Regions from separate parts of the Streptomyces sp. NBC_00012 genome, predicted to be linked through region 1. Evidence: riboswitches for the same ligand, from Rfam matches in the RefSeq annotation. Region 1 holds a riboswitch; each other region holds the start of a gene.
What was found. A riboswitch is a leader RNA that binds a small molecule or an ion and turns the genes downstream of it on or off. The one in region 1 is predicted to bind cyclic di-AMP.
Positions count from the first base shown of each region.

Region 2: it holds a riboswitch for cyclic di-AMP, as region 1 does, so the genes downstream of both, OHA19_RS06085 (peptidoglycan DD-metalloendopeptidase family protein) here and OHA19_RS24380 (transglycosylase family protein) in region 1, are expected to answer to the same signal.
Region 3: it holds a riboswitch for cyclic di-AMP, as region 1 does, so the genes downstream of both, OHA19_RS10455 (M23 family metallopeptidase) here and OHA19_RS24380 (transglycosylase family protein) in region 1, are expected to answer to the same signal.
Region 4: it holds a riboswitch for cyclic di-AMP, as region 1 does, so the genes downstream of both, OHA19_RS03825 (transglycosylase SLT domain-containing protein) here and OHA19_RS24380 (transglycosylase family protein) in region 1, are expected to answer to the same signal.

Region 1 is NZ_CP108309.1:5,280,368-5,287,447, forward strand. It holds gene OHA19_RS24355 (GtrA family protein) at 1-321, shown strand, start outside; gene OHA19_RS24360 (SurA N-terminal domain-containing protein) at 460-1,110, shown strand; gene OHA19_RS24365 (nucleoside triphosphate pyrophosphohydrolase) at 1,157-2,119, shown strand; gene OHA19_RS24370 (cytochrome P450) at 2,229-3,542, shown strand; gene OHA19_RS24375 (transglycosylase family protein) at 3,647-4,585, shown strand; cyclic di-AMP (ydaO/yuaA leader) riboswitch at 4,886-5,057, shown strand; gene OHA19_RS24380 (transglycosylase family protein) at 5,061-5,831, shown strand; gene eno (phosphopyruvate hydratase) at 6,130-7,080, shown strand, end outside.
Region 2 is NZ_CP108309.1:1,284,699-1,291,778, reverse strand. It holds gene OHA19_RS06110 (aspartate aminotransferase family protein) at 1-237, shown strand, start outside; gene OHA19_RS06105 (helix-turn-helix domain-containing protein) at 317-925, shown strand; gene OHA19_RS06100 (DUF6126 family protein) at 959-1,126, shown strand; gene OHA19_RS06095 (tyrosine-protein phosphatase) at 1,143-1,958, opposite strand; gene OHA19_RS06090 (alpha-galactosidase) at 2,184-4,280, shown strand; cyclic di-AMP (ydaO/yuaA leader) riboswitch at 4,552-4,729, shown strand; gene OHA19_RS06085 (peptidoglycan DD-metalloendopeptidase family protein) at 4,735-5,667, shown strand; gene OHA19_RS06080 (SGNH/GDSL hydrolase family protein) at 5,857-6,699, shown strand; gene OHA19_RS06075 (STM4011 family radical SAM protein) at 6,776-7,080, opposite strand, start outside.
Region 3 is NZ_CP108309.1:2,263,860-2,270,939, reverse strand. It holds gene OHA19_RS10465 (M16 family metallopeptidase) at 1-325, shown strand, start outside; gene OHA19_RS10460 (M16 family metallopeptidase) at 352-1,734, shown strand; cyclic di-AMP (ydaO/yuaA leader) riboswitch at 2,007-2,172, shown strand; gene OHA19_RS10455 (M23 family metallopeptidase) at 2,186-3,007, shown strand; gene OHA19_RS10450 (GntR family transcriptional regulator) at 3,232-3,927, shown strand; gene OHA19_RS10445 (HPr family phosphocarrier protein) at 4,208-4,489, opposite strand; gene OHA19_RS10440 (GNAT family N-acetyltransferase) at 4,663-7,080, shown strand, end outside.
Region 4 is NZ_CP108309.1:784,266-791,345, reverse strand. It holds gene OHA19_RS03845 (APC family permease) at 1-260, opposite strand, end outside; gene OHA19_RS03840 (hypothetical protein) at 465-845, shown strand; gene OHA19_RS03835 (DUF305 domain-containing protein) at 952-1,620, shown strand; gene OHA19_RS03830 (ABC-F family ATP-binding cassette domain-containing protein) at 1,707-3,371, opposite strand; cyclic di-AMP (ydaO/yuaA leader) riboswitch at 3,901-4,086, shown strand; gene OHA19_RS03825 (transglycosylase SLT domain-containing protein) at 4,091-4,588, shown strand; gene OHA19_RS03820 (FAD-dependent monooxygenase) at 4,623-5,780, opposite strand; gene OHA19_RS03815 (TetR/AcrR family transcriptional regulator) at 5,865-6,491, shown strand; gene OHA19_RS03810 (hypothetical protein) at 6,548-6,865, opposite strand.

The sequences.
Region 1 (7,080 bases):
CTGCTGATGTGGCTGCCCTACATCGCCGCCCATGTGATCGCCTTCGCGCTGAGCATGACCGGCTCCTTCTTCCTGAACTCCTGGTTCACCTACCGGACCCGGCCCACCTGGCGGAAGTTCCTGCTCTTCCCGCTCACCAACGCCGCCAACTTCGTCATCACGACCGGCGGCGTCTATCTGCTGGTCGACCTCGCCGGGTTCAGCAGCCGGTACGCGCCGCTGGTCGCGGCCGCCGCGGCCATCCCGATCACCTTCGTCGTCTCGCGCACGATCATGATGCGGCCCGACACCCCGGCCCCGTCGGCCGAACGCGTGCCCTGAGCCGTCCCGAGCGGGCCCACATCCCCAACTCCTCCCGAATCGTTGGTCGAATCGGTGGCCCCAGCCGTGTCCACTGCCTAACATCGATCACCGCAAGGTCTTGTGCACTGATGCACAAACTCTCCCCGGGAGGTTCCTTTGCACCGCCGCCGTCGCACCGCGCTCACCGTCTCCGCCGCCCTGCTCGTCGGCGCCCCACTCCTGACCGCCTGCGGCGGCGAGGCCCACCCGGGCGCCGCGGCCGTCGTCGGCGGGGACCGGATCGAGGTCTCCACGCTGCAGAGCCAGGTGGCCGCGGTACGCGAGGCGCAGCGCGATTCGAAGGACGCCTCCCAGCTCATCGACAAGTCCGGGCAGCTCGGCCGGGCCAAGCTGCACGGCATGATCTTCGACCGGGTCCTGGACCGGGCCGCACAGGACGCGGGCGTGTCCGTCAGCCGCAGCGAGATCCAGCAGATGCGCAGGGCGGCGGCCGCCCAGTCCGGCGGGGAGAAGCGGCTGCGGACGGCGATGCTCCAGCAGAGCTGGGTCGCCCCCGCTCAGATCGACGCCGTCCTGCGCGAGCAGGTCCAGCTGACCAAGCTGGCCCAGGCGCTCGGCGCCGACCTCCAGCAGCCCGCCGGCCAGCAGGCCGTCGGTGAGGCGCTCGGCAAGGCGTCGAAGGCCCTGCGGGTCGACGTCAATCCCCGCTACGGCACCTGGGACGACAAGCAGACCCAGCTCGCCGACTACAAGGCCCCCTGGCTCAACCGGGTCACCAAGCCGGCCGGTGCGGGCGCCGGGGCCTGACCGGCCGCGGACAGGGCGACGGGACCGACCGGAGTAGATTCGAACGGTGAACGCTGAAGACCCCGGCCGCATCGTCCTGCTCACCGCCAGCCACCGCGTCGCGCCCGGACTCCTGTCCTGGCCCGCCTGGCAGGCACTGCACGCCGCCGACCGGGTGCTCTGCGCCGGGCCGGACCACCCGCAGCTGCCGTATCTGCGTGAGGCGGGCGTCACCGTCGAGCACTCCGCGCCCACCGCGCAGGAGCTCGTCGACGCCTGTGCGGGCGGCCGGTCCGTCGTCGTCCTCGCGGGCGGCGAGGGCGATCAGCCGCTGACCGACGGGCTGGCCCGGCTCGCCGGTTCGGGCAGGGTGCGGATGCCGGACCTGGAGCTGCTGCCGGGGTCGTACGACCTGCCGGGCGCCCGGCTCCTCGATCTGGTCCAGGTCATGGACCGGATCAGGGTCGAGTGCCCGTGGACCTCGCAGAAGACCCACAAGGGCCTCGCCAAGTACGCCATCGAGGAGGCGTACGAACTCGTCGAGGCGATCGAGGACGGCGACCGCGACGAACTGCGCGAGGAGCTCGGCGACGTACTCCTCCAGGTCGTCTTCCACGCGAGGATCGCCGAGGAGGACGAGCAGGAGCCGTTCTCCGTCGACGACGTGGCAGCGACCCTCGTCGAGAAGCTGATCCACCGCCACCCGCACGTCTTCGGCGACGAGAGCGCCGAGACCCCGGAGGACGTCCACGCGCACTGGCTGCGGACCAAGGCCATCGAGAAGCAGCGCAAATCGGTCACCGACGGCGTCCCGCTCGGCCAGCCCGGCCTGGCGCTGGCGGCGAAGCTGGCCGGCCGGGTCCGTACCGCGAGGCTCGACGTGCCGCTCCCCACCGGCGACGGCATCGGCTACGAGCTCCTCGCCCTCGCCGTACGCGCCGAGCAGGACGGCATCGACCCCGAGGCCGCACTGCGTGCCGCGGGCCGCGCCTACCGGGACGCCATCAGGGCGGCGGAGGGCAACGAGTAGCGCCGGAGGGCGATGCCTGGCGCCGGAAGGAGCCGAGTAACGCCGGAGGGCTCTGCCTGACGCCGGAGGGCGGGGGACGGTGCACGGGGGCGGCGGATAACGTCGGGGGGTGAACCACAGCCCCGCCGACAGCCCCGCCGATCAGCCCGCCGCCTGCCCCGCCGGCGGCCCCGAACTCTTCACCTGGGAGTTCGCCACCGACCCGTACCCGGCCTACGCCTGGCTGCGCGAGCACAGCCCCGTGCACCGGACCGCGCTGCCCAGCGGCGTCGAGGCGTGGCTCGTGACCCGGTACGCGGACGCGCGGCAGGCGCTCGCCGACACCCGGCTCTCCAAGAACCCGGCGCACCACGCCGAGCCGGCGCACGCCAAGGGGAAGACGGGCATCCCGGGCGAGCGCAAGGCGGAGCTGATGACGCATCTGCTGAACATCGACCCGCCGGACCACACCCGGCTGCGCCGCCTCGTGGCCAAGGCGTTCACCCCGAGCCGGGTCGCCGAGTTCGCACCGCGCGTACAGGAACTGACGGACCGCCTCATCGACCGCTTCATCGCGGAAGGGAAGGCGGACCTCATCCACGACTTCGCCTTCCCGCTCCCCATCTACGCGATCTGCGATCTGCTGGGCGTCCCGCGCGAGGACCAGGACGACTTCCGGGACTGGGCGGGCATGATGATCCGCCACGGCGGCGGCCCGCGCGGCGGGGTGGCCAGGTCGGTGAAGAAGATGCGCGGCTATCTCGCCGAACTCATCCACCGCAAGCGGGAGAACCCCGGGGACGATCTGATCTCCGGGCTGATCCGGGCCAGCGACCACGGCGAGCACCTCACCGAGAACGAGGCCGCGGCCATGGCCTTCATCCTGCTCTTCGCCGGATTCGAGACCACGGTCAATCTCATCGGCAACGGGGTCTACGCCCTGCTGCGCAACCCCGGGCAGCGCGAACGGCTCCAGCTCTCCCTCGACGCGGGGGAGAGCGGGCTGCTGGAGACCGGCATCGAGGAACTGCTGCGGTACGACGGTCCGGTGGAACTGGCCACCTGGCGGTTCGCCACCGAACCGCTGACCCTCGGCGGACAGGACATCGCGGCCGGGGATCCGGTGCTCGTGGTGCTCGCCGCGGCCGACCGCGACCCGGAGCGCTTCGGGGACCCCGACACGCTCGACCTCGCACGACGTGACAATCAGCACCTCGGATACGGGCACGGCATCCACTACTGCCTGGGAGCGCCGCTCGCCCGGCTGGAGGGACGGACCGCGCTCGCCATGCTCCTGAACCGCCTTCCGGACCTGCGACTCGCGGTGGAACCTACCGATTTGCGATGGCGTGGCGGGCTCATCATGCGCGGACTTCGCACGCTTCCCGTGGAGTTCACCCCGGGGTCCGCCCACGCGGAAAGTGACACTCCGTCAACTCTGTGACTTTCACGTGATCTGCGCTGCATCGACTTGTGACTCCCGTTCGAACCCGGCTAGGTTCGCGTTCGACTCACCAGTCACACGTCAGCTACCCGGAAGGCAACCCCATGGGCTCCGCGAACGGCAGACACCGTCGCCCCCGTCAGGCACCCGCCATCGTCGTCGCCGCGGGCGTGACCGGATCGGCCATCGCCATCCCACTGCTCGGCGCGTCCGGTGCCCACGCGGCCGACGCCACGACCTGGGACCGGGTGGCCGAGTGCGAGAGCGGCGGCGCGTGGAGCGCCGACTTCGGGAACGGCTACTACGGTGGTCTCCAGCTCTCGCAGGACACCTGGAAGGCGTACGGCGGTGAGGCGTACGCGGAGCGCGCCGACCTCGCCAGCCGGGCGCAACAGATAGAGGTGGCCGAGAAGGTGCTGGACGACCGGGGCCCGCGGGCCTGGCCCAGCTGCGCGGTCATCTCCGGTCTGGCCGTGGACGGGACGCTGCCGGGGGTGGACCCGGGCTCGGTGCCCGCCGACGACCCGGCCGGGAGCGAGAAGCCGGCTGACGACGCGTCGGCGGACCCGTCCGACGCCGCCACGTCGTCGGACAGCGCCTCGGACGGTACGGACGCCGTGGACGGCGCGGACGAGGCCGGCAAGCCGTCGGGGGAGACCTCGCGGTCCCCGAAGCCCTCGGCCACCCCGTCCCCCGACGCGTCCGCCGACGCCCCCTCCGAGGTGCCCGGCGCGCCCAGCGGCAAGAGCGGCAAGCACCGCGGCACGCCGGCCGCGGAGAAGGGCGGCGGCGCGGACCGCGAAGGCCGCGAGTCGGGCCGCCACGCCTCGCGCGGCGGCAAGGACGCGCGCGACACGGCCGAGCCGGCAGTCGACGGCACGTACACCGTCCACGCCGGCGACAACCTCTGGTCGATTGCTGACGCACAGAAGGTTCCCGGCGGCTGGCCCGCGCTCTACGAGGCCAACAAGGGTGTCGTCGGCGCCGACCCGGACCTCATCCTCCCTGGCGAGAGCCTCGATCTCGATGTGAAGGCCAAGTGAGGAAAGTCTGATAATCGACTAACAACGCCTCAAAAACTGTGGCAGTTCAGGGACCTATGTCCGCTTATGCGTAAGTGAGACATGGGTCTCTTTGCGTCAACTGGCGTGTCGCGTCCGGAGAGCCCTTCCGCATCATGCCCCACCTGCGGAAATGGCAGATCTTCAGATGCAAATAAGGGGTGATTGTCCGATGTGTCCATCTTTGAATGTGGGGGTTGCGTATGTTTACGGTCAGAACCGCTCGCACCGCGGGCCCCGTCGACCGTCACGCCGAATCCTGCCGTCGGTCGAAGGGAACAGACGCGTAAAGCGCCGTAGGCAGGAGCGGGGGACCCAGGTAAGCGCCGGGCCCGATCGTCGAAAGACGCATCAGGACCGGCTTGGGGTGAAGTCGCGTGCTAGGACGTGCGACCGGGCAACTCACTTGGCCCGAACCCGACAGCTCACCTCGTAGGCGTCGGTGAGGAGAAGTTCCATGCTGCTTTCCAGCAAGGGCAAGCACCGCCGCCCGTCCAAGGCCGTCCGTATCGCCACGCTCGCCGGTGTCGCCGGTGCCGCCGTCGCCGTGCCCCTGATGGGCGCGACCGGCGCCTCCGCCGCCTCCGTCGCCACCTGGGACGCCGTCGCTCAGTGCGAGTCCGGTGGCAACTGGTCCATCAACACCGGCAACGGCTACTACGGCGGTCTGCAGTTCTCGCAGTCCAGCTGGGCCGCCGCCGGCGGTACGCAGTACGCCGCCCGTGCCGACCTGGCCACCAAGGCCCAGCAGATCGCCACCGCCGAGAAGCTCCTCGACATGCAGGGCCCGGGCGCCTGGGGCTGCGCCGGCGCCGGCGGCCTGACCAACGACGGTGTCGACCCGGGCGTCAACACCGGTTCGTCCTCGAACTCCTCCTCGAACTCCACCGCGAGCTCCAGCGCCTCCGAGCAGCAGAGCGCCCCGGCTGCCCCGAAGCAGCAGGCCCAGCCGAAGCCGGCCGAGCGCACCGAGGCCCCCGCCGCCTCCCGCTCGGAGCGCTCCGCCGCCCCGCAGGCCGAGTCGAAGAAGACCGTCACCACGCCGACCGGCGAGAAGGTCAAGAAGGGCGACGGCGAGTACAAGGTCGTCTCCGGCGACTCGCTGAGCGAGATCGCCGCCGACCACAAGGTCAAGGGTGGCTGGCAGAAGCTGTTCGACCTGAACAAGGACATCGTCAAGGACGCCGACCTGATCTACCCGGGTCAGCAGCTGCACCTGACGAAGTAGTCGCGGCTCTCTCCTCCCCGAGCACCACCCCGGTCCGGCGCGCGTTTCCCCGTATGCGCCCGGCCGGGGTGCTGCCGTTCCTCCGGGGAGGTGCGGCAGGGGTGTCGAATTGTTCAACTGTTGTAGTTACTGACCAGTAAATTTCTGGCTGTTTGCCCGGCAATGTGTGCCCTCGGGTCCTTTTTCGTCCCAGGGGTCGGGCGGTCGGCCGACTGATCGGGCCGGGCCGGTTAGGCTCTTGTCGCAAGGCCAAAGCGACCCTGCACAACCAGCGTCATATCCCAGAAGGAGATGCCTCGTGCCGTCCATCGACGTCGTCGTAGCCCGGGAAATCCTCGACTCCCGCGGAAACCCCACGGTCGAGGTAGAGGTCGGCCTCGACGACGGCAGCACGGGCCGTGCTGCTGTTCCGTCCGGCGCCTCCACCGGTGCGTTCGAGGCCATTGAGCTTCGCGACGGTGACCCCAACCGCTACCAGGGCAAGGGCGTCGAGAAGGCCGTCCTCGCCGTGATCGAGCAGATCGGCCCGGAGCTCGTCGGCTACGACGCCACCGAGCAGCGGCTGATCGACCAGGCGATGTTCGACCTGGACGCCACCGAGAACAAGGGCTCGCTCGGCGCCAACGCCATCCTCGGTGTCTCGCTCGCCGTCGCCCACGCCGCGTCCGAGGCCTCGGACCTGCCGCTCTTCCGCTACCTCGGCGGCCCGAACGCGCACCTGCTGCCCGTTCCGATGATGAACATCCTCAACGGTGGTTCGCACGCCGACTCCAACGTGGACATCCAGGAGTTCATGATCGCGCCGATCGGCGCCGAGTCCTTCTCCGAGGCGCTGCGCTGGGGTGCCGAGGTCTACCACACGCTGAAGAAGGTCCTGAAGACCAAGGGCCTGTCGACCGGTCTCGGCGACGAGGGCGGCTTCGCGCCGAACCTGGAGTCGAACCGCGCCGCCCTCGACCTCATCCTTGAGGCCATCAAGGAGGCCGGCTACGTCCCGGGCAAGGACATCGCGCTCGCGCTCGACGTCGCCGCGTCCGAGTTCTACAAGGACGGCAAGTACGAGTTCGAGGGCAAGGCCCGCTCGGCCGCCGAGATGACCGAGTACTACGAGGAGCTCGTCTCCGCGTACCCGCTGGTCTCCATCGAGGACCCGCTGTACGAGGACGACTGGGCCGGCTGGAAGGTCATCACCGACAAGCTCGGCGCCAAGGTGCAGATCGTCGGCGACGACCTCTTCGTCACCAACCCG
Region 2 (7,080 bases), 4.0 Mb from region 1:
GGACTCTTCGCGCAGATGGTGGTGGTGCCGCTGCTCCAGAAGCACCGCATCCTCACCCAGGTCTCGGGCGACCACCTGGAAGTGATCAAGCTGATTCCGCCGCTGGTGATCGACGAGGCGGACGTCGACCGGTTCGTCATGGCGTTCACCGCTGTGATGGACGACGCACACAGCGGCGGTGGGCTGATGTGGGACTTCGGCAGGACACTGGTCAAGCAGGCGGTGGCCAACCGCTGAACCGTCTGGTGATCTCGGACGTTTTTGCCTGAGAGGTAAGAAATTTGCCTCTCAGGCAGGATCCTGGCCCAATGGGTACATGAATCCTCCAGACGGAGGGGCGGCCGACGAGCTGCCCGGAGTCGCACCACGCCTGCGCGATCTGCGCCGGAGCCGTGGTCTCACCCTGGAGACCGCCGCTCAGCGGGCCGGGCTCTCGCCCGCCCATCTCTCCCGGCTCGAGACGGGCCGTCGCCAGCCCTCGCTGCCGATGCTGCTCGGTCTTGCCAGGATCTACGGTACGACGGTCTCCGAACTGCTCGGAGAGAAGCCCCCGGAACGTGACGCGATCATCCGCGGCGGGAAGTTCGAGGGGGCCGAGGCGGACGGCTGGATGTACCGGCAGGCCGGCGGTTCCGGCAGGGCGATGCAGGCGCTCCGAGTCCGGGTTCCGCAGGCCGCGCAGAGCGATCTCGTGCGCGTCCATCCCGGCGAGGAATGGCTGTGCGTGCTCACCGGACACCTCCGGGTCTGGCTCGGGGAGACCGTGCACGACCTGGCCCCCGGGGACAGCGCGCACTTCGACTCGCTCACCCCGCACCGGATCACGGCCGTCGACCGCGACGGTGCCGAGCTGCTCTTCGTCCACACCCTGCTGCAGAGCCCCGCCGCCGAGCTGTGCCTCGGCAGCGGTATCCACCGTCGCTGAGACCGGCTCCTCCGGTCGCCAGAGAGGACCGTCATGTCAGATTCAGAGAACTTCGACCCGCTGGGGTCCAGGAAGAACTACGAGGCCCAGGAGCGGAAGTTTCCGCGCGGCGTGGTGATCCGGCTGTTCGCCTACCTCATCGCCGGACACATCTTCGCGGCCTTCCTCTACCTGCTCTTCGCGGTGGCCGGCAAGGGCTGACCAGGCCCGTCCGCACCTACCGCGCCTCGTCGAGGAGGCGGACGCGCAGCCGGTCCCGGGTTTCGGGAGCGAGCTTCAGGCCCTCGGAGAAGTAGCGGTCCGTGCTGCCCCAGGTCTCCTCCATGGTGGCGAACGCTGCCGCGAGGTAATCGGCATGGGCGCCGAAGAGCGGGTTCAGCAGTTCCATCACCTCGGCCGACATGCCGTCCGCCGAGGTGTCGCCGCGCTTCACCTTGTAGCGGCGGTGGGCGTCGTTCGACTTCAGGTAGTCGGCCTCGATGGCCTCGCGCTCGACGCCGACGGCGAGCAGTGACACCGCGATCGACAACCCGGCCCGGTCCTTGCCCGCCGCGCAGTGCATCAGGGCGGGAACGCTGTCCTCGGCCAGGGCGTGCAGCACCCGGCTGTGCTCGGCGGTACGGTCCTTGATGATCGAGCGGTACGAGGCGAGCATCCGGTTCGTCCCCTTGCCGTCGCCCAGGATCGAGCGCAGCTGCTCGACGTCGCCGTTGCGGACCATGTGCCAGAACTCCGAGCCGTCCGCCGGGTCGGAGAGCGGGATGTTCACACTCCGTACGCCGGGCAGCTCCACGTCCAGCCCGTCGAGCCGGCGGTCGGCCGCGTTGCGGAAGTCGAAGACCGTGTGCAGACCGAGGCCGCCCAGGAACGAGGCGTCCTCGGCGGTGGCGTGCGCGAGGTGACCGCTGCGGAAGAGCCCCCCGTGCCGCACCCGTCGCCCGTCCACGGTGGGCAGCCCGCCCACATCGCGGAAGTTGCGGACACCCGCCAGCTCGGGTTCCGTCGACGGGATCTGCGGCGACTGCTGCGTCACGGTGACTCCTGGAGTGTCTGGTGCCGGCGCGAGTCGCAGGCAAGGCCACTCCCGCGACGATACGACATCGATTCCTCAGGCAATCATCTCGGCCATTCCCTGTCGATACCCGGGTGAACTCCGGTTCTCCCGCGGCGAATCCGTCCGGCCAATTCCTCGCCAGGCCGTTGCCCACGCCCCGCCGATGGTCGATGATGTGCGGAACTGTTCGAATGTGGGGATGCGATGATCGAGACGGGCAATACCGGCCGGACCTGGCTGCTCACCGGGGCGAGCAGCAGCTACGCACTGCGGCTGACCGAGCAGGACGAGCTGGTCCATCTGCACTGGGGGCCGAGAATCGGCCTCGCGGCGGCCGAGGCGCTGGCCGCCGCACCGGAGCTGCCCTTCAGGGCCTTCGAGTCCCACCTCGACGGCCGGGAGGAGTATCCGGTGGAGGGCGGGCCCAGGTTCGTCCGCCCGGCCCTCTCGGTACGCACCCCGCAGGTCCGGGGCACCGAGTGGACCTTCGATACCGCCGAGGTGGACGGGGACGAGCTGCGGATCGGCTTCACCGACTCCGTGCACCGGCTCGCCCTGACCCTGCACTACCGGATGCGGGACGACTCCGACGTCGTGGAGCGCTGGGCCACCGTCGCCCACGCCGGACCGGATGGCCCGCCGCTGGAACTGCTGCGCGCAGACGCGGCCGCCTGGTCGCTGCCCGCCCGCGACGGCTGGCGGCTGAGCCGGCTGCACGGGCGCTGGGCGGCGGAATCCCGGCTCGCGCGGGCGGAGCTGCTCCATGGCGAGAGCGTCATCTCCAGCAGGCGGGGCCACACCGGCCATCAGTTCCTGCCGTGGGTCGCGCTGGACGCCGACGGCGCCGCGACCGAGGAGAACGGCGAGGTGTACGGCTGCGCGCTCGGCTGGTCCGGGTCGTGGAGGATCTCCGTGCAGCGGCTGCCCGACGGGCTCGTACAGATCACCGGCGGCGCCGGCTACGACGACTCCGGACTGTTGCGGCTGGCGCCGGGGGAGTCGTACACCACGCCCGTCTTCGCCGGCCTGTGGAGCGGGCAGGGGTTCGGCGGGGCGAGCCGCGCCTGGCACGCCTGGCAGCTGGCCCATGTGATCCCGGGCGCGGAGGACGTGCGGCCGGTGCTCTACAACTCCTGGGAGGCGACGGGCTTCGACATCTCGCTGGACAAGCAGCGAGCCCTCGCCGAGCGGGCCGCCGCGATGGGCGTCGAACTGTTCGTCGTGGACGACGCGTGGTTCGGGCAGCGGACCAGCGACCGGGCCGGGCTCGGCGACTGGACGCCGAATCCGGACCGCTTCCCCGGCGGGCTGAAGCCACTCGCCGACGAAGTGCACGGGTTCGGCATGCAGTTCGGTATCTGGGTCGAGCCGGAAATGGTCAACGCTGACAGTGATCTCTATCGAGCACATCCCGACTGGGTGCAGCACTTCCCCGGGCGGGCGCGGACGGAATACCGCAACCAGCTGGTGCTCAATCTGGCCCGTCCGGATGTGCAGGCATATCTGTGGGAGCAGCTGGATACGCTGCTCTCCGAAACGCCCGTCGACTACGTGAAATGGGATTTCAACCGCTGTTTCACCGATGCGGGCTGGCCGGGCGAGGAGTACCCGCAGAAGCTCTGGATCGACCACGTGGATGCCCTGTACGCGCTGATCGACCGGCTCAGGGCCGCACATCCCACGGTCGCGTTCGAGTCCTGCTCGGGCGGCGGCGGCCGGATCGACCTGGGGATCCTGTCCCGTACGGACCAGGTGTGGACCTCCGACAACACCGACCCGCTCGACCGGCTCGCCATCCAGGAGGGATTCGGGCACATCCACCCGGCCCGGGTGATGGCCGCCTGGGTCACCGACAGCCCGAACGACCAGCTCAACGGCAGGGTCAGCTCGCTGCGCTTCCGTTTCGTGAGCGCGATGGCCGGTGTGCTCGGGGTCGGCGGGGACCTTGCCGAATGGAGCGACCAGGAGCTGGCGGAGGCGCGGGCCTGGGTGGACCTCTACAAGGAGATCCGCCCGGTCGTGCAGCAGGGCGCGCTGTACCGGCTGCGTGAGCCGCGCGGCGGACTGAGCGCGGTCCAGTACGTCCACGGGGACGACGCCGTGGTCCTGATGTGGCTGGAGGCGCAGCGGTACGGGGAGCGGCCACCGGTCCTGCGGCTGCGCGGGCTCGACCCCGAGGCGACCTACACCTGCCTGGACACGGGGGCGGTGCACCACGGTTCGGTACTGCTGCATCAGGGGCTGCACTCCGGACTCCGGGGCGATCTCGACGCGCGGGTGCTGAGGCTCCGACGGGCATGATGCGCCTTATGTCCGTAATACGGCCATTTGCCCGAACATGGCCTGTTCGTAAGGGACATGGCGGTCGCCTCGTGAGCGGGATCATATCCGTGACGGTGTGTGGCGAAGGGCGAGTCGGGTAATCCGTGCGCGGTGCGGAAATTCAAGATCCTTAATCCACGGAGTGTGACCGGAATTCCGCGCCGATTTCCCGGCGCGGATTCCGGCGTGGAACCTGTGGCTTGTTCTCGTCGTCCCGACTCGCTTACGGTCACCGTCAATCCGGTCGGACCGCCTAATCCTGCCGCCGCCCGGAATTCACATCCACTCATCGTGTGGCAGGAGCGGGGGAACCAGGTAAGCCGCCGATCGGAGAAATCCGGCCGGCTCGGGGTTAAGACGCACTCAGTGCGGCCGGGCATCTCCAGCCCGAACCCGACAGCTCACCTCGCAGGCGCCGGAGAGGAATTACGCCATGCCCATATCGGGTAAGCACCGTCGTCCCAAGCTCAGCACCATCGCGCGTGGCGTCGCCGCGGTCAGCGCCGGCGGCGCCGTCGTCGCACTGCCGCTGCTCGGCGCCACCGGTGCCCAGGCCGCGGAGCAGGCCGTCCCGGCCGCCGCGCCGCAGCCGGCCGCCGCCACGCACGCCGCCCCGGTCGCGCAGAAGCAGGCCGCCACCACGACGTACTCCGTCGTCTCCGGCGACTACCTGTCGAAGATCGCCGCCGAGCACCAGATCAAGGGCGGCTGGCAGCAGCTGTACCAGGACAACCGCGAGGTCGTCGGCGAGGACCCCAGCCTGATCTTCCCGGGCATGAAGCTGACCCTCGGCGGCAAGGCCGCGGGCAACGCCGCGCCCACCGGCGCCGGCACCGGCTCGGCCCTCCCGTCGAAGGCGCCTTCGGTGGCCGTCGAGAAGTCCGCCCCGGCCAAGTCCTCGTCCGCCGCCACGGAGTCCAAGGCCCCGGCCTCCGCCCCGGCCGCCACCCAGAGCACCGGCTCCGGTTACGTCCACCCGGTCCCCGGCAACCACACCACCGCCTACCGCGCCTCCGGCTCCAACTGGTCCAGCGGCAGCCACACCGGTATCGACTTCCCCGTCTCGACCGGCACCAGCGTCAAGTCCATCACCTCCGGCACCGTCGTCGCCGCCGGCTGGGGCGGCGCGTACGGCAACCAGGTCGTCGTCAAGCACACCGACGGCCACTACTCGCAGTACGGTCACCTGTCCTCCATCTCCGTGTCGGCCGGCCAGGCGGTGAGCGCGGGCCAGCAGGTCGGCCTCTCCGGCGCCACCGGCAACGTCACCGGCCCGCACCTGCACTTCGAGGTCCGCACGGGCCCGGCGTACGGCTCGGACATCGACCCGATCGCCTACCTGGCCTCGCACGGCATCTCCGTCTGAGACGGACGGCCGGGCAACTGAGCGACCAGGCATGACCTGAGCAACACGGAAGGGGCGGTGCGCGGCGGCGCACCGCCCCTTCTGCTTATTCCCCCTTTACCAAAAACTGACCGGGTGGTCTATCTCACCACCCGTCAACCCCTTATTACGGTCGCGTAGGTCACATTCGGCGGTGCAGGATAAGCGTTTGTGGCAGACGATTCGAGAAAAAATCAACGTGGCGTCAACAACCGACAGGGCGTCATCGGGTCGTACGCGGCGATTGGCGACAGCTTCACCGAGGGAGTCGGCGACCCCGGCCCGGACGGGACCTTCGTCGGCTGGGCAGACCGATTCGCGGTACTTCTCGCGGACCAGCTCCCGGACCCCGATGCGACGGGCACGGAAGGTTCCGCACACGGGAATTTCAGGTACGCCAATCTCGCCGTACGCGGACGCCTCCTCGACCAGATCGTCGAGGAGCAGGTACCGCGCGCCAAGGAGCTCGCACCCGACCTGGTGAGCTTCTGCGCGGGCGGCAACGACATCATCCGGCCGGGCACCGACCCCGACGACGTGGCCGAGCGCTTCGAGCGTGCCGTCGCCGAGCTGACCCGAGCGGTCGGCACGGTCATGGTCACCACCGGCTTCGACACCCGTGGCGTTCCCGTGCTGCGCCATCTGCGCGGGAAGATCGCCACCTACACCGCCCATGTGAGGGCCATCGCCGACCGCTACGACTGCCCGGTCCTGGACCTGTGGTCGCTGCGGTCCGTCCAGGACCGGCGGGCCTGGGACGACGACCGGCTCCACCTGTCGCCCGAGGGACACACCAGGGTCGCGCTGCGCGCCGCCCAGGTCCTCGGCATCGACGTGCCGGCCGACCCCGACCAGGTATGGCCCCCGCAGGCACAACGCGGCACCCTCGAAGTGCGGCGCGACGACATCCACTGGGCACGCGAGTACCTGGTGCCGTGGATCGGCCGGCGGCTGCGCGGCGAGTCCTCCGGCGACCACGTCGAAGCGAAGCGCCCGGACCTCCTGCCGCTCTGAGGGGGCAGCCCTCGGACGGCCGATCGGTGCGTGCCCCGGCCGCACACCCACTGCCGCACCAGGGCGGGCCAGGTACTCAGGCCCGCCCGGTGCGGGAGGGCAGTGGTGACACGGGGGACGGCAGCGGCGAGGCGGGCAACGGCAGGGGTGACAACGGGAGTGACAGCGGCGACGCCGGGAGCGGCAGCGGCGACGCAGGGATCCGCTCCAGCACTCCGCCCGCGAAGACGTCGTACAGCGGAAGCGTCTCCAGGTGCACGTACCCGATGTGGCAGTCGCAGACCGCCAGCGGACAGGCTCGCGGACCGAGCGCCCGCCGGTAGCTCCCGTCGTAGAGATTGCCCAGCTCCGCCGGTACGAAATGGCAGCGCCGCACCGTGC
Region 3 (7,080 bases), 3.0 Mb from region 1:
CGCCGAGGGCCCCACGCCCGAGGAAATGGAGCGCGCGCAGGCCCAGTTGGAGCGCGAGTGGCTGGACCGCCTCGGTACGGTCGCCGGCCGCGCCGACGAACTGTGCCGGTTCGCCGTGCTGTTCGGCGACCCGCAGCTCGCCCTGACCGCTGTTCAGCGGGTGCTCGATGTCTCCGCGGAGGAGGTCCAGGCGGCCGCCAAGGCCCAGCTGCGCCCCGACAACCGTGCGGTGCTGGTCTACGAGCCGGTCGAACCGGCAGAGTCAGCTGACGCAGCGGACACCGACGAGACCGACACCGACGCGCACGAGGGGGCGGACCAGTGACCGACGCTGCCGCGACTGGAGTTTCGATGCAGTACCACCCACAGCCGGTCCCCGGCGTCGCCCGCCCCTGGGCCTTCCCCGCGCCCGAGCGCGGCGCCCTGCCCAATGGCCTCACGGTGCTGCGCTGCCACCGCCCCGGTCAGCAGGTCGTGGCCGTCGAGATCTTCCTCGACGCCCCGCTGGACGCCGAGCCCCAGGGCCTCGACGGCGTGGCCACGATCATGTCGCGGGCGCTGAACGAGGGCACCGACAAGCACACCGCGGAGGAGTTCGCCGCCGAGCTGGAGCGCTGCGGCGCCACTCTCGACGCGCACGCCGACCACCCCGGCGTCAGGGTCTCCCTGGAGGTCCCGGCCTCCCGGCTGGCCAAGGCCCTCGCGCTGGTCGCCGAGGCGCTGCGGGCGCCCGCCTTCGCCGAGAGCGAGATCGAGCGGCTGGTGCGCAACCGGCTCGACGAGATCCCGCACGAGCAGGCCAACCCGGCCCGGCGCGCCGCCAAGCAGCTCTCCAAGGAGCTCTTCCCGGCCACGGCGCGGATGTCGCGCCCGCGCCAGGGCACCGAGGAGACGGTGGAGCGGATCGACTCGGCCGCCGTGCGCGCCTTCTTCGACGCCCACGTCCGGCCGTCCACGGCGACCGCCGTGGTTGTCGGGGACCTCACCGGCATCGACCTGGACGCCCTGCTCGCCGACACCCTCGGTGACTGGTCGGGGGACACCGCCGCGCCCCGCCCCGCCCCGCCGATCACCGCAGACGACACCGGGCGGGTGGTGATCGTCGACCGTCCGGGCGCGGTGCAGACGCAGCTGCTGATCGGCCGGATCGGCGCCGACCGGCACGACAGCGTGTGGCCGGCCCAGGTGCTCGGCACGTACTGCCTGGGCGGCACCCTCACCTCCCGTCTCGACCGGGTGCTGCGCGAGGAGAAGGGCTACACGTACGGCGTACGGGCCTTCGGCCAGGTGCTGCGGTCGTCGGCCCCGGACTCCGCCTCGGGGGCGACCGGCGCCGCGATGCTCGCCATCAGCGGGTCGGTGGACACGGAGTCCACCGAGCCGGCGCTCAAGGACCTGTGGACCGTCCTGCGGACCCTGGCGGCCGAGGGCCTGACCGACGCGGAGCGCGAGACGGCCGTGCAGAACCTCGTGGGTGTGGCGCCCCTGAAGTTCGAGACGGCGGCCTCCGTCGCGGGCACCCTCGCCGACCAGGTCGAGCAGCACCTCCCCGACGACTACCAGGCGCAGCTGTACGCCCGGCTCGCGGAGACCGGCACGGTCGAGGCGACCGCGGCGGTAGTCAACGCCTTCCCGGGTGACCGGCTGGTCACGATCCTCGTCGGCGACGCGGCACGGATCGAGGAGCCCGTCCGGGCGCTGGGCATCGGCGAGGTATCGGTGGTCACCGGCTGACGACCGGCCCGGCGGGCGTCAGGACGGGGCCGGTCGACGGCCCCGCCCCGGCCGCTTCCCCTCGCCTTATCGCAAGATATCGGGACAAAAGGGAAGGTCCTTGCGAGTGCGATCTCGCCAGGGCCTTCCCTTTTGTCCGTTCTGGGTGGGAGGTTGCCTGTCTGCCCTGTGGGATGCGCTACAAAGCGGCCCGTCCGTTTGGTGAATGAAAGTAACCCCGCTTAGCGTCGGTTCGACTGCCCGTCACTCGTATGCCGCATCCGCGACGTACCGGACAGTCATCGCCGAGTCCCCGTCAGGCGCGAGCCTGGGGAGCCGGGGACCCACGCAGTCCCTGGGGTGAATCGGATGCCTGAGCCCGGACGGGCCGGGGTGTCCGTAGGAGACCTTCCTGCTCCGAACCCGTCAGCTAACCCGGTAGGCGAGAAGGAAGGAAAGGATCAGCCACTCCATGGCGTTCACCCGTGCCACCGGGAAGCACCGTGCCCCGAGCCGACTGACGCGCGGCAGCGCGAAGGTTGTCGGCGTCGCGGCTCTGGCCACCACCGGCGTCATCGGCGGCCTGGCCGCTCCCGCCTTCGCTGCGGACTCCGACGCCCCCTCCGCGAGCGAGACCGGCCTCAACCAGGTCATCGCCATCGACAAGACCCTTGCCGACCGGATCGACGCCCAGGCCGACGCCCAGCAGCATCAGGCCGACGCCGCGGCGAAGGCGAAGGCCGAGGCCCACCGGAAGGCCGAGGCCAAGAAGAAGGCCGAGGCGAAGGCCAAGGCAGCGGCGAAGGCCAGGGCCGAAGCGAAGCGCGCCGCCGAGGCCCGCGCCGAGAAGGCCCGCGCCGCCCGGTCCGCCGAGCGCACCCGACTGGGCGCCTTCCAGCTCCCGGTCGCCGGTTCGTACGTCTCCACCGGCTACAAGTCCAGCGGCTCGCTCTGGTCCTCCGGCAGCCACTCGGGCATCGACTTCCACGCCGCGTCCGGCAGCTCCGTCGTCGCCGTCGGCGCTGGCACGGTCGTCGAGGCGGGCTGGGGCGGCGCGTACGGCAACAACATCGTGCTTCGGATGACGGACGGCACGTACACGCAGTACGGCCACCTCTCCTCGATCGGGGTCTCCGTAGGCCAGAGCGTCGGCGCGGGCCAGCAGATCGGCCTCTCCGGCTCCACCGGCAACTCCACCGGACCGCACCTCCACTTCGAGGCCCGGACGACGCCGTCGTACGGCTCCGACATGGACCCGGTCGTGTACCTGCGCGCCCACGGCGTCAACGTCTGACCGACGCTCCACCGCACCACCTCGTCGAAGGCCCCGGCAGCGCGCCGGGGCCTTCGGTATTCCCGCCGCCTGCCCGCGGGGTACGACTGCCCGCCGACCGCCCCGTGGCCAAAAGATATTCATTGATTTCCGCCCGGCATCGGAAATGCAGCCGCATTGCAATAGGGTCGCGTAACCGGCGTCGGCCGGCCGCGTTTCGCGGGGATTGAGGCGGAGGTTCGGACATGCGCATTCCGGCGCATTCGGTATGCACGGCGATCCGTGACGACATCGTCTCCGGTGTCTTCGAACGCGGCAGTCGTCTCACGGAGGAGTTGCTGGCCCGCCGTTACGGGGTCTCCCGCGTCCCGGTGCGGGAGGCGCTGCGCACCCTGGAGTCCGAGGGCTTCGTGGTCACCCGCCGGCATGCGGGCGCCTGTGTCGCCGAGCCCACCGAGCTGGAGGCGGCCGACCTCCTGGAGGTCCGCACACTGCTGGAGCCGCTGGGTGCCGCCCGTGCCGCGCAGCGCCGCACCGAGGCTCACCTCAAGGTGCTCCGCGGGCTCGTGCGGCTCGGCCAGGACCGGGCCCGGTGCGGTGAGGGCGAGGACCTGCGCGCACTGGGCGGCTGGTTCCACGAGACACTGGCGCAGGCCTCCGGCAGTCCCGGCCTGATCGCGCTGCTCACCCAGCTGCGACACAAGATCGCCTGGATGTACGCGGTCGAGCAGCCCGCCCGCCCGGTGGACTCCTGGGCCGAGCACGGGGCCATCGTGGACGCGGTGGCGCGCGGCGACGCGGAACGTGCCAGGGCGCTGGCAGCGCACCACGCGGAACGGGCAGCGGCCGCGCACCGGTTGCGACGGTGGCCCGCCGCTCCCCGCGCCGGCCGGGTGAGGACCTCGCAACATTCCGTAAACACGGCGGGCGCCCGGCATTAACAATTGCGCCGTATACAAGAGAAGTAATTGCTCGGGATTTTCCCGGTCAGGTAGTTGCTCGGGATGTTCCCCGGCCGGTCGTCCCGCATTTCGCCCCGACCGAATTTCGCGCGCTGGGATCCCGGGTGGCCGAGGTCTGCTGCTCGAATTCCGACTCCCCGCATCTCGGTCATCCGGATTTCCGCCGGGCGGCCCGTTCCGGAAACAAAGCGGCCCGTTCCGGAAACAAAAGAGCCGTGGCCCCGTTCCAGGGTGCCACGGCTCTCTCTCGGAGCATGGTTCAGACGGTCTCCGGGAGCTCCTCGAGCCCCTCGGTGACGAGCTTCGCCAGGCGGTCCAGGGCGGCTTCGGAGTTGTCGGCCTCGGATGCGAGCACGATCTCCTCGCCACCCTGCGCGCCGAGACCGAGGACCGCGAGCATGGAGGCTGCGTTCACCGGGTTGCCGTCGGCCTTGGCGATCGTCATGGGGACGCCGGAAGCCGTGGCGGCACGGACGAAGATGGAAGCGGGGCGGGCGTGCAGGCCCTCGGCCCAACCGACGTTGACGCGGCGCTCAGCCATGGTTCTGCCCTTCACGAATCAACAGTTGTCTAGACCAGTCTCTCACGCGGTGCGCAGTGCTCCGGCCGACCCCGGGAGCAGCCCGCGATGCCTGCGGCCCCGCCGATCGGCCCTCTCAGACTGCCCCGGCCCCGGGACCTACGCGACCGCTGACGGAGCCGTACTCTTTGCCCATGCAGCCCGCGCCGGAGCAGAGTCCGCATCACGCTTATCCCGACCACTGGGAAGCGGACGTGGTGCTCCGCGACGGAGGCACCGCGCGCATCAGGCCCATCACCACGGACGACGCCGAACTGCTGGTCAGTTTCTACGAGCAGGTCTCCGACGAGTCGAAGTACTACCGGTTCTTCGCGCCGCACCCACGGCTGTCCGACCGGGACGTGCACCGCTTCACCCATCACGACTACGTCGACCGGGTGGGGCTCGCCGTCACGGTCGGCGGCGAGTTCATCGCGACCGTCCGCTACGACCGGATCGACGAGCGCGGCAGGCCCGCCTCCGCCCCCGCCGACGAGGCCGAGGTCGCCTTCCTCGTCCAGGACGCGCACCAGGGACGCGGCGTGGCCTCGGCGCTCCTCGAACACATCGCCGCCGTCGCCCGCGAGCGCGGCATCCGCCGCTTCGCCGCCGAGGTGCTGCCCGCCAACACCAAGATGATCAAGGTGTTCCGGGACGCCGGCTACACCCAGCAGCGCAGCTTCGAGGACGGCTCCGTCCACCTCACCCTTGACCTCGAACCGACAGCGGAGTCCCTCGCCGTCCAGCGCGGCCGTGAGCAGCGGGCGGAGGCGCGGTCCGTGCAGCGCCTGCTGGCCCCCGGATCCGTCGCGGTCATCGGCGTCGGCCGGACCCCCGGCGGCGTCGGCCGCACGGTCCTGCGCAACCTCCTCGGGGCCGGCTTCACCGGCCGCACGTACGCCGTGAACCGCGCCCTCGCCGCCGGCCAGGTGACCATCGACGGCGTCCCCGCCCACCGCTCGATCGGCGACATCGACGAGCAGGTCGACCTCGCGGTCGTCGCCGTCCCGGCCGACCGGGTCCCGGAAGCCGTCGCGGACTGCGGCGAGCACGGCGTCCAGGGTTTGGTCGTCCTCTCCGCCGGATACGCCGAATGGGGCGCCGAGGGCCGGGAACGGCAGCGCGAACTGGTCCGGCAGGCCCGCTCGTACGGAATGCGGATCATCGGGCCGAACGCCTTCGGTCTGATCAACAACGCCGAAACGGTTCGGCTGAACGCCTCGCTCGCCCCCGAGCCGCCCGCCCCCGGGCGCATCGGCCTCTTCACCCAGTCCGGCGCGATCGGCATCGCGCTGCTCTCCGGGCTCTACCGGCGCGGCGCGGGCCTGTCCACCTTCATCTCCGCGGGCAACCGCGCCGACATCTCCGGCAACGACTTCCTCCAGTACTGGTACGAGGACCCCGACACCGACGTCGCCCTGCTGTACCTCGAATCGCTCGGCAACCCCCGCAAGTTCACCCGCCTCGCGCGGCGCACCGCGGCGGTCAAGCCGGTGGTCGTGGTGAAGGGCGCCAGGCACAGCGGCTCCACCCCGCCCGGCCACGCGGTACCGATCAGCCGGATCCCGGACGCGACGGTCTCGGCGCTGATGCGGCAGGCGGGCGTGATCCGGGTCGACACGGTGACGGAGATGGTCGACGCGGGCCTCCTCCTCGCCGACCAGCCGCTCCCGGCCGGCCCCCGGGTCGCGATCCTCGGCAATTCCGAATCGCTCGGTCTCCTCACGTACGACGCCTGCCTCGCCGAGGGGCTGCGCCCGCGCCCGCCCCTCGACCTCACCACCGCCGCCACCCCTCAGGACTTCAGGAACGCCCTGGCCGAAGCCCTCGCCGACGACGGCTGCGACTCGGTGGTGGTGACGGCGATCCCGTGGGTCGGCGAGGACGGCGAGGCGGAGTCGGGCGACGGAGAGGTGCTCGCGGCCGCCCTGCACACGGCCGCCGCCGCAGGCCCGGCCAAGCCGGTGGCCGTCGTGCACGTCGAGATCGGCGGGCTGGCCGAGGCCCTCGCCGCGGCCACAAGCACGGTCGCCCAGCCCCGCCCGACCCCGGCCCCGACCTCGACCCCGGACCCGCCTTCGGTCCGGACCGCCCCGCCCGAGCCCGGCCCGGCATCCGCAGCCCCACTCACCAGCGCCCCCGGCACCCGGAACGGCCGGATCCCCGCCTACCCCGCCGCCGAACGGGCGGTGCGCGCACTGGCCGAAGCGGTGCGGTACGCGCAGTGGCGACGGCAGGCCGCCGTGCCCGGCAAGGTGCCCGAGTTCCTCGACGACACCATCGACGAGCCCGGCACCGCCGCCCTCATCGACACCCTCCTCGGCCCCGACCCCGACCCGAGGGGCCTCCAGCTGGTGCCCGACCAGGCCCGCGAACTCCTGGGCCACTACGGCATCACCGTACGGCCGACGCTCCCGGCATCCGACCCGGACGCCGCGGTCGCGGCGGCGGCCCGGCTCGGTTATCCCGTGGCGCTCAAGACCACCGCGCCGCACCTGCGTCACCGGGCCGATCTCGGCGGCGTCCGGCTCGACCTCGCCAACGAGACCGCGCTGCGCCGGGCGTACGGCGAA
Region 4 (7,080 bases), 4.5 Mb from region 1:
CGCTCCCTGCCGTACACATAGGTGCCGCCGGACTCCGGGTGGCGGGCGGCCAGCCGGGCCGAGGACGTCGCATTGCAGTACGCCACCAGCGCGGCCAGCCCCAGCCCGGCCGGCAGCCAGGAACCGGCCGCGCCCGCGGCGGGCGACGGTGCGACGAAGACGCCTGCCCCGATCATCGAGCCCAGGCCGATCACCACGGCGTCGAACACGCCCAGGCGGCGCTTCAGCCCGCCCGCCGCCGATGATGCCGATGCGGTCATCGCCCACTCCAGTCGCTACAGGTGCACAGGTCGGGGGCACCGTAGCCGGGCAAGGTGTCCGGCAGGGGGCGGGGCGGCACACGACGGGAAACCCGGTGGGGGTATCGTCGGGCACACCGCAGGACCCATCGACCCGTACGACGAGCATTCGAGGCAGCCGTGGATCGCGGACGGACACGCACACCGGGAGCGTCCCGGCTGCTCGTGCTCTGTGCCGTCCTGCTCGGGCTGTTCCTCATGCACGGAGCGCCCGCGAGCGCCGCGGAGGGCTGCCACGACGCGATGGCCGTCACGGCGGCCGAACCCGCGCCGGGGGCCATGCCGATGGCCGACGGCCACTCCGCCATGGAGACCGGGCACGGTCCCGGTCAGGCGGCGGCCGCCATGGCCGCGATGAGCGGCGAGTCGTGCGTATTCACCCATGCCCGTGACCGGGTGCTGCCGCTGCTGATGGCACTGGGCCTGGTACTCCTGGCCGTTCGGGCGCTCGCCGGGCGCCGTACGGGTGTACGCGGACCGGCCCGGCGGGGACCGCCGTTCGCCGGCAGAGGGCTGCTGCTCCAGGTGTGCATCGCGCGGACGTGACAGGAATCCGCCGGTCCACGGGCCTTCGAGGCCGGGCCGGCCGGACGCCCCTGCCCCTTTCGCGCGCCACGGACGTGGCGCACCCACCTGGAAAGAACCTGTGATGATGTCCGCTTCCCGCTTCCCCGCGTCCCGACGCCGCCCCCTCGCGGCCGCCGGCACCGTCGCCGCCCTCGCTCTGGCGCTGACCGCCTGCGGCTCCTCCGACGGCTCGAAGAACGACGGTTCGTCCATGCCCGGCATGGACCACGGCTCCGCCGGCGCCTCCGCACCGGCCACCCCTGGCGCCGAGTTCAACGACGCCGATGTGAAGTTCGCTCAGCAGATGATCCCGCATCACCAGCAGGCCATCGAGATGGCGGAGCTGGCGGACGGCCGCGCCGCCGACCCCGAGATCAAGAAACTGGCCACCGCGATCGAGAAGGCCCAGGACCCCGAGATCAACACGATGAAGGGCTGGCTGACGTCGTGGGGCAAGCCGTTGCCCTCGTCCTCGATGGGTGACATGCCCGGGATGGATCACGGTGCGGACGGCTCGGGCATGCCCGGAATGATGTCCGGCAAGGCCATGAGCGATCTGGCGGCCGCCAAGGGCAAGGACTTCGACAAGAAGTTCGCCCAGCTCATGATCGGGCACCACCAGGGCGCCGTCACCATGGCCGAGGACGAGCAGAAGAACGGCGAGAACGCCGAGGCGAAGAAGCTCGCCGGTGCTGTCGTCACGGCCCAGACCGCCGAGATCGAGCAGATGAACAAGATCATCGACAGGCTCTGATCCCGGCAGGGGTGCGGGCCTCCGTCGCACGGAGGCCCGCACCCCCTCCCGGTCCGGCCGGTACGGAACGTTCCGACGCAGACCGCTCAGCCGGCGGCCTCCGGCGCAGAGAGCAGCCCGGCCACCTCCTCCGCGCCGGTCTCCCGCAGCTCCTCCCCGACCAGCAGCCACCTGGTGATGCCGACCGATTCGAGGAAGGCCAGGTCGTGACTGGCGATCAGGAGCGCGCCCTCGTAGGAGTCGAGCGCACCGGTCAGCTGCCGCACGCTGGCGATGTCGAGGTTGTTGGTCGGCTCGTCCATCATCAGCAGCTGCGGGGCCGGTGCGGCAAGCATCGTCGCCGCGAGGGCGGCACGGAAGCGTTCTCCGCCCGACAGTGTGCCCGCCGGCTGTTCCGCGCGCTTTCCCTGGAAGAGGAAGCGCGCGAGCTGGGCGCGGATGTGGTTGTCGGTGACCCCGGGCGCCATCCGGGCCACGTTCGCCGCGACGCTCAGTTCCTCGTCCAGCACATCGAGCCGCTGCGGAAGGAACCGCACCGGTACGAAGGTCCTTGCCTCGCCGGACAGCGGGGCCAGCTCGCCGGTGAGTGTGCGCAGCAGCGTCGTCTTCCCGGCGCCGTTGCGGCCGACGAGCGCGATGCGCTCCGGCCCGTTCACCTGGAGGGTGCCCTCGCGCAGGCGGCCGAACCGGGGGCGCAGCCCGTCCAGGCTCAACACGGTGCGCCCGGTGGGCACCGCCGTGTGCGGGAGGCTCACCCGGATCTCGGCGTCGTCGCGGATCGCGTCGGCGGCCTCCTCCCGGCGTTCGCGAGCCTCGTTGAGGCGCTCCTCGTGGACGCCGCGAAGCCGGCCCGCGGACTCCTGCGCCGACCGCTTCCGGCGGCCGGCCAGGATCTTCGGCAGACCGCCCTCGGCCTCCGCCTTCCGGCCGTTCTTCTGGCGCCGGGCCAGCTTCACATGGGTTTCCTCCAGTTCGCGCTTCTGGCGGCGCACATCGGCCTCTGCCGCACGCAACATCCGCCCGGCGGCCTCCTGTTCGGCGGCCACGGCCTCCTCGTAGGCCGACCAGCCACCGCCGTACCAGTTCACCGAGCCGGTGCGCAGTTCGGCGATCCGGTCCACGCGCTCCAGCAGTTCCCGGTCGTGGCTGACCACTACCAGTACGCCCGAGCGCCAGGAGTCGACGGCCTCGTAGAGCCTGCGGCGCGCGAACACATCGAGGTTGTTGGTGGGCTCGTCCAGGAGAAGGACGTCGGGGCGCTCCAACAGCAGCGCGGCCAGCCTGAGCAGGACGGTCTCCCCTCCGGACAACTGCCCCACGGTGCGGTCCAGTTCGATGCCACCGAGGCCGAGCGAGCCCAGTGTCGCCAGGGCCCGTTCCTCGACGTCCCAGTCGTCGCCGATCGTCTCGAAGTGCTTCTCGTCGACGTCCCCGGCCTCGATGGCGCGCAGCGCGTCGCGCCGATCGGCGATACCCAGGGCCCGGTCCACCCGCAGTGTTGTGTCGAGGGTGATGTTCTGCGGAAGGTGGGCGAGGCTGCCGCCGACGGTCACCGACCCCTGGGACGGGCGCAGTTGACCGGCGAGCAGTCGCAGCAGGGTGGACTTGCCGGCGCCGTTGGTGCCGACGAGACCGACGCGCCCCCGGCCGATGCCGAGCGAGAGCCCGTCGAAGACGGTCGTGCCGTCCGGCCAGCGGAAGGTCAGCGCCGAGCAGGTGAGGGAGGCGTGGGGAGTGGTGGGTGTCGCCATGGTGTTCCTCGCATTCGCAAGCGCAGTGAAGGGGGCTTCGTATGCGAGCACCACGCAGCGACCGGGCAGCGGAAGGAGGTGCGGCGGTCCTGGAGATCGAGGGACGGCTCATGCACCGAGGTCGCATCCACGCGGGGTCACGGGCAGTGCCAAGCACTGCTACGGCGTGACGGGCGTACGGACGGAGCCGTACGGCGCGATGTTCGCGAACCTCAGATGCGCAACGTCCACCTCAATCGGAGACAACAGGACATCAAGACTGTAACGACAGGGAGGAGGAAAGGCAATGTCACCGATGCCGGGCGACCGTAGTGCGAAATGCCCGCTTTTGTGAATTCGTGGCGCGAGTCACGTTCGGCCTCCGAGCTGCCGTGCCCCGTGCATCGGTTCCCTTTCCGCGCAAGGGGAGTGGCTTGTCCGGTGTGAGGTGGGTTACCGAAATTCCCGTTACTCGATCTTGTGGGTGAATTGCATTCGGAAATTAGGGTCTTGTCCCGTTCGGCTCTTCTCGCCTACGGTCACGGTCAATCCGGACGGAACGCCGAATCCTGCCGCCGTCCGGCAATCCGACCACCCATGTACGGCAGGAGCGGGGGACCCAGGTAAGCCGCCGATCCGGAATCCGGAACGGCTCGGGGTGAAGCCGCGTTCGTGCGCGGCCAGGCATCTCCAGCCTGAACCCGACAGCTCACCTCGCAGGCGACGGAGAGGAATCCACCATGCTCGCAACGGGCACGTACCGTCGTCGCAAGTCCACCCCGCTGACCCGCGGTTTCATCGCCGTGGGCACGGGCGCCGCCGCCCTCCTGCTGCCGCTGCTCGGCGCCCACACCGCGTCGGCGGCTCCGGCGCAGTCCGTCAGCGCCGCCGCCCCGGCCGCGCAGTCCGCGACGTACACGAACGATCTGGACGGCTGGATCAAGGAGTCGCTGGCCATCATGGCCGAGCACGGCATCCCGGGCAGCTACGACAGCATCCACCGCAACATCATGCGCGAGTCGTCCGGCAATCCGAAGGCCATCAACAACTGGGACTCGAACGCCGCCGCCGGGACGCCGTCCAAGGGCCTCCTCCAGGTCATCGATCCGACGTTCCGGGCCTACCACGTGCCCGGGACCGCGATGGACAGCTACGACCCGGTCGCCAACATCACGGCAGCGTGCAACTACGCGGCCGCCAAGTACGGCTCCATCGACAACGTCTTCGGGGCCTACTGACGTACGCCGCCGCATGACCGGGGCCGTCCCGAGGTCAGCCCAGCCTCGGGGGTGTCCAGTCGGCGTGGCGGAGGATCGTGCGGACGGTGACACGGGACGGTGCGAGACGCAGTGCCGTGTTGCGCAGGGCGACGGCCGCCGGGCGGGACAGCTGCTGGCCCATCCGGCCGGCCTGCCGCGCGGCCCGGGCGACCGACTGGCTGCGGGGCCGGCGCTCCGCGTCGTAACGGCCGAGAGCCGACTCGACGGTGGCTTCGGTGGAGAGCGCGGCGGCCAGTGTCGCCGCGTCCTCCAGCGCCTGGCAGGCCCCCTGGCCGAGATTCGGGGTCATGGCGTGCGCGGCGTCGCCGAGCAGTGCGATCCGGCCCACCACGTAGGAGGGAAGCGGGACGGCCAGCTCGTCGACGTCATGATGCAGGACGGCATCGGGCCGGGTCGCCGCCAGCAGGGCGGGAATGGGGTCGTGCCAGCCGCCGAACCGGCGGCGGACCTCCGCCAGCGGGTCCGGATGGCGCACGCCGGCGGGGGAGTTGAGCACCGCGTGCCACTCGGCCCGGCCGTCCGCGAAGGCGATGTGACCGAACTCGGCGCCCGCTCCCCACGTCAGCTCGAAGTCGGTACGCAGGTCGACCGGCGTCTCGGTGATGGCGCGCAGCACCGTCGAGCCGCTGTAGGCCGGACCGGGGTGCCCCGGGAGCAGCAGGCCGCGCAACCGGCTGCCGATCCCGTCGGCGGCCACGACCAGATCCGCTTCCAGCCGGGTTCCATCGGCGGCCATCCGCACCCGCGAGGCGTCGGAGCGGTCGACGGATGTCACCTCCGCCCCGATGATCAGGGATTCGGGAGGCAGCGCCGCGCGCAGCAGCCGGTGCAGCCCGGCCCGGGGGATGCCCATGATCGGGGTGCCCAGCTCTCGTTCCAGCGCGGCTCCGTCCATGCGCGCCAGCAGACGGCCGTCCGGGGTGCGGGTGCCACCGGTGTACTGGGGGCGCGCGGCCGCGCGTACCGCCGCGCCGACACCGAGGGCGTCCAGCGCGTGCATCCCGTTCGCGTGCAGGGAGATGCCCGCGCCCGCGTCGTCGAGGGTGCGGGCGCGTTCGACGACCGTCACCTCCCAGCCGATGAGCCGCAGCCCGATCGCGGCGGCCAGTCCACCGATGCCGCCGCCGACAATCACCGCGTTGTTGCCCATGCCGGGTCCCCTCTCGTGCTCCGCCTCGCCCTTCTACACCTGTAGAAGGAGGGTACGCCGTCTCTACAGGTGTAGAAAGGGGTGATGACCACAGAACGACGTGCCGTCCTGGCCGATGCCGCCATCCAGGTGCTGGCCGAGGAAGGGATGCGGGGCCTGACCCACCGGGCCGTGGACCGGGCGGCGGACCTGCCGCCCGGCACCACCTCGGCGTACTTCCGCACCCGTCAGGCCCTGCTCACCGCGCTCGTCAGGCGGCTCGTCGCGCACGACCAGGCGGAACTCCAGGAGGCCGGCGAGCGGGCGCCGGTGCCGCGTGACGCCGGTGAACTGACGGACGGGCTCGCCGGCTTCGTCGAACGGCGGCTCACCGGAGAGGGGCGGCAGCGGTCGCTCGCCCGTTATGCGTGCGCGGTCGAGAGCGTGCGCCACCTCGAGCTGCGCGAGATCCTCCTGCCGCGGGAGAACGCGGCCCGTGACGCCGTGCGGGCGTTCCTGCGCGCGCAGGGCGTGGCCGACGCCGAGGGCCGCACGCTCACGCTGCTGGCCTGCGTGGACGGGCTGGTCTTCGACCGGCTGGTGGGCGGCGGGGGAGTGCCGAGGGAGGAGATCTCGGGGCTGGTCGCCGCGGCCCTCCGCGGCTCCGGCCCCGGCGAAGGACCTGACTCCGGATCCGGCGGAGGATGTGACTCCGGCTCCGGGGGGGCGTGACTCCGTCGCTCAGGGATGACGCCCGGCCGCGTCACGCGGGGTGATGCCCGGCCGTGTCACTCCTGGGCGCGTTCCGCCGCCCGCCGCGGTTCGCGTCGGGGCATCACGGGAACGGTCGCAGCCTCCCCGCCCCGCACCGCCTGCACCGCCGCGTCGTGCAGGCGACGGCTGTCCTCCTCCGAACAGCACCGCACCGGACTGCCCGACATGGTGAACCAGTCGATCGCACCGGTGTACTGCACCGTGACCTGAGCCGAGTCGTCCGCCCAGGTCGTGTGAACGGTCAGGTCCCCGGACAGCACACCGACCTCGTCCGTGAGCACGCCACCGCGCCCAGAGAACACACCGCAAGTCGTCCATGACGCCCAAGCCATGACTCCAGGCTGGCACCAACTCCGGGAATGCGCGACCTGCGAGCCCCGCACCCAGGCTGCCCGGGACGCCGACCCGCCTGCCCAGGACGCCGCCCTGACCTTCCGGATGCTGGAAATGGGGGAAACTTTCCATCGGGTCCGACTGCGGTTCCCGCACCCCCCGATCCCCGGGCCTTGACGCGTTGTTAGCGCAAAATCGTCGAATCTGGCTCCCG